Linked DNA regions of Lewinella sp. 4G2. The protein of the gene in region 1 interacts with the protein of each later gene in a pairwise test. Links are inferred from orthologs where the notes say so. Each region holds a gene or a part of one and is shown on either strand. Other genes may lie near its edges. The genes, in order: A3850_RS10460 and def.

Region 1 (3,309 bases):
ATTACCGCACCGAATTTAAATTAAGGGAGATTCTATAACCTTATATATACGGTCGCTCCCTACGTACATTAACCGATGAGTGCACCCCGCCGCCCGTGCTGTTCCTTAACTAGATTTGGGTTAACTTGGCGCCCGTTCGGAAAGGCTCAGCCCACGCATTTGGCCCGGCCACCTTTCGCACCCACCCCTTTACTAAAGAAATTAGACTACCATCGCAACGTTCAACGAAGAGCAAAAGTCCCAGGAAATTTACCGCAACCTATGGGGGGGAGATGATCTCCACGTAGGCATCTACTCCGAAGAGGTAGACAACCCCACCGAGGCCGCCCGCGCTACCACGGACCGGATGCTCCGCTTGCTCCCCCGCATCAAGAAGTCAACCAAAATGTTGGTGCTGCAATCCGGCTTCGGTACCGCCGCTCGCTACATCGCCGAAACGCACATGTGTAAGGTGGAGTGCCTCAACGATAATGAGGTCCAAAATGCCTTTAACCAGAAGAAGATCGAGGAGGCGGAACTACATAAAATGATGCACGTCACCCTCGGCGACGTGGATTACATGCCCTACAATCCGGACAATTTCGATTTCGTCATCGCTCAGGATAGCTTCAGCATCACCGCCAAAAAACGGCAAATGTTCCGCGCTATCCACCGCGTGATGAAGCCCGAGGCTCGGCTCATTTTCTGCGCTATTATGCGTGCGGACCGCGTCAGCCCCGCCGGTAAAGAGCGTATCGCCAGCCTCCCGGTGGAGGAACTCATTACCATGGGCGACTACGAAGATGACGCCCGCCGCGGCTTCTTCCAGAAGGTCTACTCTTTGGACCTATCCAAAAACCTAGCCATTCATTTTGGCAAGTTAGAGGAAGCCCTTGAAAGCAACCGCAAGGAGCTCGTCAAGCAAACCAGCGAGAAATTTGTCAACGAGCGGAAGCGCGTGTGCAAAATTTTCCGAGAATTAGCCGAAGACGGGGACCTTCGCTGGGGTATCATGATGTTCCAAAAGCTCAACAGCTAAACACTGTCTTTTCAGCTAATCCCAACAATCCCATTCTGGCGCTGCCGCAGGTGCCAAGAAAGGAGTGAATACGGGACCAAGCTTGGCGTTCGTAGATGACCATTTAATTGCCGGGCCACCACCCCGAACACAAACAATAGCCCTTACCGGAAAGGCCTACCTTTGTCATTCCCACCCCCTAAAAACAGAAAAATGAAAGTTGCTGTAGTAGGTGCCACCGGTTTGGTCGGCGGCGTAATGTTTCAGGTGCTCAAGGAGCATAACTTCCCCATTTCCGAATTGATTCCCGTAGCCTCCGCGCGTTCGGTTGGTAAAAAGATCGACTACGAAGGAAAGGAGTACACCGTAGTTGGTATGCAGGATGCTATTGACATGCGTCCGGACGTAGCTATTTTCTCCGCTGGTGGCGGCACCAGTAAGGAATGGGCCCCAAAATTCGCCGAAGTAGGCTGCGTTGTCGTGGACAACTCGAGCGCCTGGCGGATGGACCCCACCAAAAAACTGGTCGTCCCCGAAGTGAATGCAGACCAACTTACCAAGGACGATCTCATCATTGCGAACCCTAACTGTTCGACAATTCAAATGGTGCTTTCCCTGGCGCCCCTCCACAAAGCTTTCGGCATCAAGCGCCTGGTGATCTCCACTTACCAATCCTTTACGGGAACCGGCGTACCGGCCGTCAATCAGTACGAGGCAGAAAAGCGGGGAGAGGACACCGCTGGTACGGATCGCCCCTACCACTACCCCATCTTTGAGAATTGCATCCCCCATTGCGATGTATTCCTGGATAACGACTACACGAAGGAGGAGATGAAACTCGTCCATGAAACCCGAAAGATCTTGGGCGACGACAGTATTGCCATCACCGCCACCGCCGTGCGGGTGCCCGTTCACGGTGGCCACAGCGAAAGCGTGAACGTAGAATTTGAGCGCCCCTTTACCGTCGAAAAGGTAAGGGAATTGCTGGCCGCTACGCCGGGCGTAGTTGTTCAGGACGACGTTGCCAATAACCTTTACCCCATGCCGCTGTTAGCTAAACACCGCGACGAGGTATTCGTGGGCCGCATCCGTCGGGATGAATCCATCGAAAATGGGCTCAACCTCTGGATCGTGGCGGATAACCTCCGTAAAGGTGCCGCAACCAATGCCGTACAAATCGCCACTTACCTGGCAGAAAATAACCTGATTGGGTCCGCCGTTTCGGCTTCCTGATTCGGACCGACTACCGTTCCGGAAGCCCCGGAATGAAAGACTAACCCGCCCTATTCATCGGGGCACTGATTTACCCGAAAGCGCAACCGTGTGGGCACTCATTCCCGCCGGTTGCATAACGCAAACTGATTATGAGAAACCGTATTGCCGTCTGGGGGCGTGACGCCCAGGAAAAACGCGTCTTACTGACCATCGAACTACAGGTCAAAGAGAACATCGTCCGCATTCAAACTTACCCCGAGAAGGTTGTAACCGACGAGGTCTACAAACTCTTCATGGAAAAATGGCGCAAGGGCCAGGAAGCAGAACTTCCCGAACCCGACCGCGTAGTCGCCCGCGAGCTCAGCGTAACCGAAGGCCTTCTACCGGACGATCTGAAGGCAGAGCAAACCGACATGATCCTCCGGGCGCAGACCGAGTGGCACTTCCACGTCCTCAGCGCCAAACTCGCTGAGAACTACAAAGCAGAGCTCGCCGAGATCGAAGACCGCGTCGAGCGTGCCACCGAATACAGTTCCGATTTATGGAACCAGGCCAAGCAATTCTGGCAAAAAGTCCAGGGCCAACTTCAGGATAAAACCCTCCTCCGCGAGCAGGGCAACGATATCCGTAAGCGCGTCGACACTACTTTCGACACCCTGAAGAAAATGCGCGACAAGCTCAATGAGCAGTACAAGGAGGAATCCACCAAACAAGTGGCTGCCTTCTCCGGCCTCCTCGAAAAAGCGGAAGGCTCCATTCAGGAGGGCACTCACCTCAACCGCGTCTTTAATGACCTGCGGGATATCCAAAAGAAATTCCACAACGTAAAATTCACCCGCGAAGACCGCGACGCCGTCTATAAACGGATTGACGCCGCCTTTAAGGCCGTCAAGGAGAAACGCGGACAGGGTGGAGCATCCAGCAACAGCGGCGGCGCCGTGGGCCGGATCGAAAGCCGTCTCGAAGGCCTCAAAAAAGCCATGGACCGGATGAAGTCCGGTATCGGCCGTGACAAGGAAGACCTTAAATTCGAACACCGCCGCATTGAGCGTACGGACGGTCAACTCGAGAAGCAGATCCGCCAGGCCAAGGTCGTC
Region 2 (3,120 bases), 600 kb from region 1 along the record:
TAAGGTACCGGCGCCAGGTAAGGGGCATCCGTCTCCAGCAAAAGCCGATCGTGTGCCACTTGTTCGATTACCGGGCCTAGCCCACCATTCTTAAAAGTGGCAACCCCACCAATCCCCAGGTAGAACCCCAGTTCGATGGCACGCTCCGCCTGACGGAAATCTCCGGTAAAACAGTGGAAGACGCCGCGGAGGCGGTCATCCCCTACCCTTTCGATCAGGGCCAGTAGTTCGTCAATGGATTTCCTGGCGTGGATACAAATTGGAAGATCCATCTCAATGGCCCATTCGCACTGAATGAGGAAAGCTTTTTCTTGTTGCTCCCGGAAGGTGACGTCCCAGTGCAGATCCATCCCAATCTCGCCTATTGCTACCCACTTGCGGTCCTGGTCGAGATATTCCCGGACTATGGCCAGCTCTTGTTCGTAATCCGCCTTTACGCTGACGGGGTGGAGGCCCATCATGGCGAGGGTACGGTCGGGGTAGTCAGCCTCCAATTGCAGCATGGCGGCGTGGCTGCTGGAGTCCACGGCCGGCATAATGGACAGCTCCACCCCCACGGCGGGAATGCGCTCCATCATCGCGGCGCGGTCGCCCGCAAATTTGTCGCTGTAGAGGTGGGTATGGGTATCGATCAACATGGGTTGGGGATAGGATGTAATGAACACTCAATTTGGTGGGTGGGGCTACCTTTACCCCATGCCCAAAACGAAGCAAAAGAAATTCTACGTCGTCTGGCTCGGCCACGTTCCGGGCGTCTACCTGACCTGGCCGGAAGCCAAACGGCAAGTGGACGGCTACAAAGGTGCAAAGTATAAAAGTTTTCCCTCCCGCGCCCAGGCCGAGGCCGCTTACGACGGCGGCTTCCACCGGTACATGACGGCGGCCGTGGCGGCCAACAACAAAACATCGCACCTGCGGCAGCGCCCAACTTCCAAACGCAAAAGTAACGCCCCCACCACCCCGGGCATCCTCGCTAACAGCATTTCCGTGGACGCCGCCTGCTCCGGCAACCCCGGTAAAATGGAGTACCAGGGCGTCACGACCGCCAGCAAAAAACAACTCTTCCACCGCGCTTTCCCGCTCGGGACGAATAACATCGGCGAATTCCTCGCGCTAGTCCACGCCCTCGCGTTTCTCAAAGCCCAGGACAAAGGCGACCTGCCCATCTACAGTGACTCCCAAATTGCCATCGGCTGGGTCAAAAAAGGGAAGTGCAAGACGACGTTGAAGAAATCAAAAAAGACCGAAAGCCTCTACGAATACATCGAAAAGGGAGAAGCCTGGCTGAAGGAAAATAGCATCACCAACCCGATCTACAAGTGGAATACGAAGGCGTGGGGGGAGATTCCGGCGGATTTTGGGAGAAAGTGAGTTAGTAGCGTAGTCGGGTAATTAAGTCCGTATAAACTTCATCCGGTACTTCGCATCCGCCTCCCCCTTCTTGATCTTCTCCAGCTTCCGGTTGATCATCCGGCGTTTGAGGGGTTTGAGGTACTCGGTGAATAAGATACCCTCGATGTGGTCGTATTCGTGTTGGATGACGCGGGCGTTCATGCCATCGAAAGTCTCGGTGTGCTCCACGAAATTTTCGTCGTAGTAGCGAATGGTGATCTCTTCGGCGCGCTCCACTTCACCGGTGATGTCGGGGATGCTGAGGCAGCCTTCGGCGTAGCTGCAATCGTCGCCGGCTTCTTCGAGGATTTCCGCGTTGATGAATACGCCGCGTTTGCCGAGGTGTTCTTCGCCCTCGTCGTGCATCGGCCCGGCATCAATCAAAAATAGCCGGATGCTCTTCCCGATTTGGGGGGCGGCGAGGCCGACGCCGTTGGCATTTTCCATGGTCTCCCACATGTCCGCGATCAGTTTTTCGAGCCCGGGGTAGTCTTTCGTGATGGGTTTGGCTACTTTTTTGAGCACGGGTTGGCCGTAAGCGTAAATCGGAAGAATCATTGGGGGAATGGTTAAGGTGGGGCAAATGTAGCTTAGGCGAGGGTCTCCATGAAATCCTGCAGAATGATGGTGGCGGCCAGTTTATCGACGCGGTGTTTTTCGCGGCGTTTCATCTTCGGCACCCCCATTTCGATCATCGCTTCGAGGGCGCGTTTGGAGGTCCGAAATTCATCCTGCCGGTGCAGTTTGATATCGGGATACTTCTTACTGAATTTGCGCTCGAACCCGATCACCTCGTCGTTGATCTTGTTCGGCGTCCCGTCTTTGTGCAGGCTTTCGCCGACTACAAGGTCCCCGACTTCTTCCTCGGCCAGGTACTTATCCAGCCAGTCAAGCAGCTGCCAGGTCGGGACGGTTTCCAACCCGTTTGCGGTCAGGCGCAGGGGGTCCGAAACGGCAATACCAGTCTTTTTGGAGCCGTAATCGATGGCCAGGATGCGGGACATAAAGTGACTTTTAGAGTAAACGATTCAGCTTCGTTTTTGGATGCGGGCGCTGCCGCGGGTGCCAAGCAATTGGGGTGAACAAAGGGATGACCTGGAACGGAGGGAAGGGCTTAATTGCTAAAGACTTCCCTACAACCACAAATACTCATCCGCCCGGTGCACCAGCCGGCTGACCAATCGGGCCGTCACCCCGTCCCGATCGTATCTGGGGTTGAACTCCGCAATATCCATACCCACCGTATTACCGATGGATAATAGTTCAGCGAGGGCACCCAGGACAAAGTGGGGATCAACTCCCGTAGGGTTCGGCGCGCTCACGCCCGGGGCCACGCCGGCGGGGAAGGTATCGAGATCAATCGTAAGGTAAAGGTGGTCGACGGAGGCAGCAAAAAAGGCTAATTGCCGCAGTGACCGTTCGGGGTTAGCGTACAGGGTTTCGTCCGACAAAACGTTAACCGCATACTTTTCGGCCACCCGGAACAGCTCCGGCGTATTGGCGGCCGCCTGGATGCCGGCAGCCAGGTAACGGACGTTTCCCCCCATCTCCGTCAGTATCTGCCGAAAGGGTGTACCCGAAGTCGCTCCGTTGGTGGGCGACCGGAGATCGAAGTGGGCATCGAAATTGATGATGCCAAAGGTTCTACCGGGATCGTTGTGGGCGTCGTACAATCCCCTAAAGTGCCCGTATGCAATGTCGTGTCCACCGCCGATAACGATGGGCTTC

The links.
Region 2: the proteins of A3850_RS10460 (region 1) and def interact in binary tests that used the Escherichia coli proteins (3 or more experiments, as listed by UniProt). The link is inferred for Lewinella sp. 4G2 from one-to-one orthologs.

What each region holds. Positions count from the first base shown.
Region 1 is NZ_LVWJ02000014.1:2,457,275-2,460,583, reverse strand. The notes cover bases 237-3,220. They hold A3850_RS10460 (aspartate-semialdehyde dehydrogenase), read left to right. Parts: upstream 237-1,210; coding sequence 1,211-2,230; downstream 2,231-3,220. Other genes in these bases: A3850_RS10455 (hypothetical protein), read left to right, coding at 2,362-3,220; A3850_RS10465 (class I SAM-dependent methyltransferase), read left to right, coding at 347-1,018. Also shown: A3850_RS10470 (aspartyl protease family protein), read left to right, coding at 1-38; more of A3850_RS10455, read left to right, coding at 3,221-3,309.
Region 2 is NZ_LVWJ02000014.1:1,852,495-1,855,614, reverse strand. The notes cover bases 172-2,966. They hold def (peptide deformylase), read right to left. Parts: upstream 1,951-2,966; coding sequence 1,393-1,950; downstream 172-1,392. Other genes in these bases: hutG (formimidoylglutamase), read right to left, coding at 2,526-2,966; ruvX (Holliday junction resolvase RuvX), read right to left, coding at 1,983-2,396; A3850_RS08235 (viroplasmin family protein), read left to right, coding at 697-1,371; A3850_RS08240 (TatD family hydrolase), read right to left, coding at 172-638. Outside these bases: more of A3850_RS08240, read right to left, coding at 1-171; more of hutG, read right to left, coding at 2,967-3,120. UniProt on the Escherichia coli protein: Removes the formyl group from the N-terminal Met of newly synthesized proteins. Requires at least a dipeptide for an efficient rate of reaction. N-terminal L-methionine is a prerequisite for activity but the enzyme has broad specificity at other positions.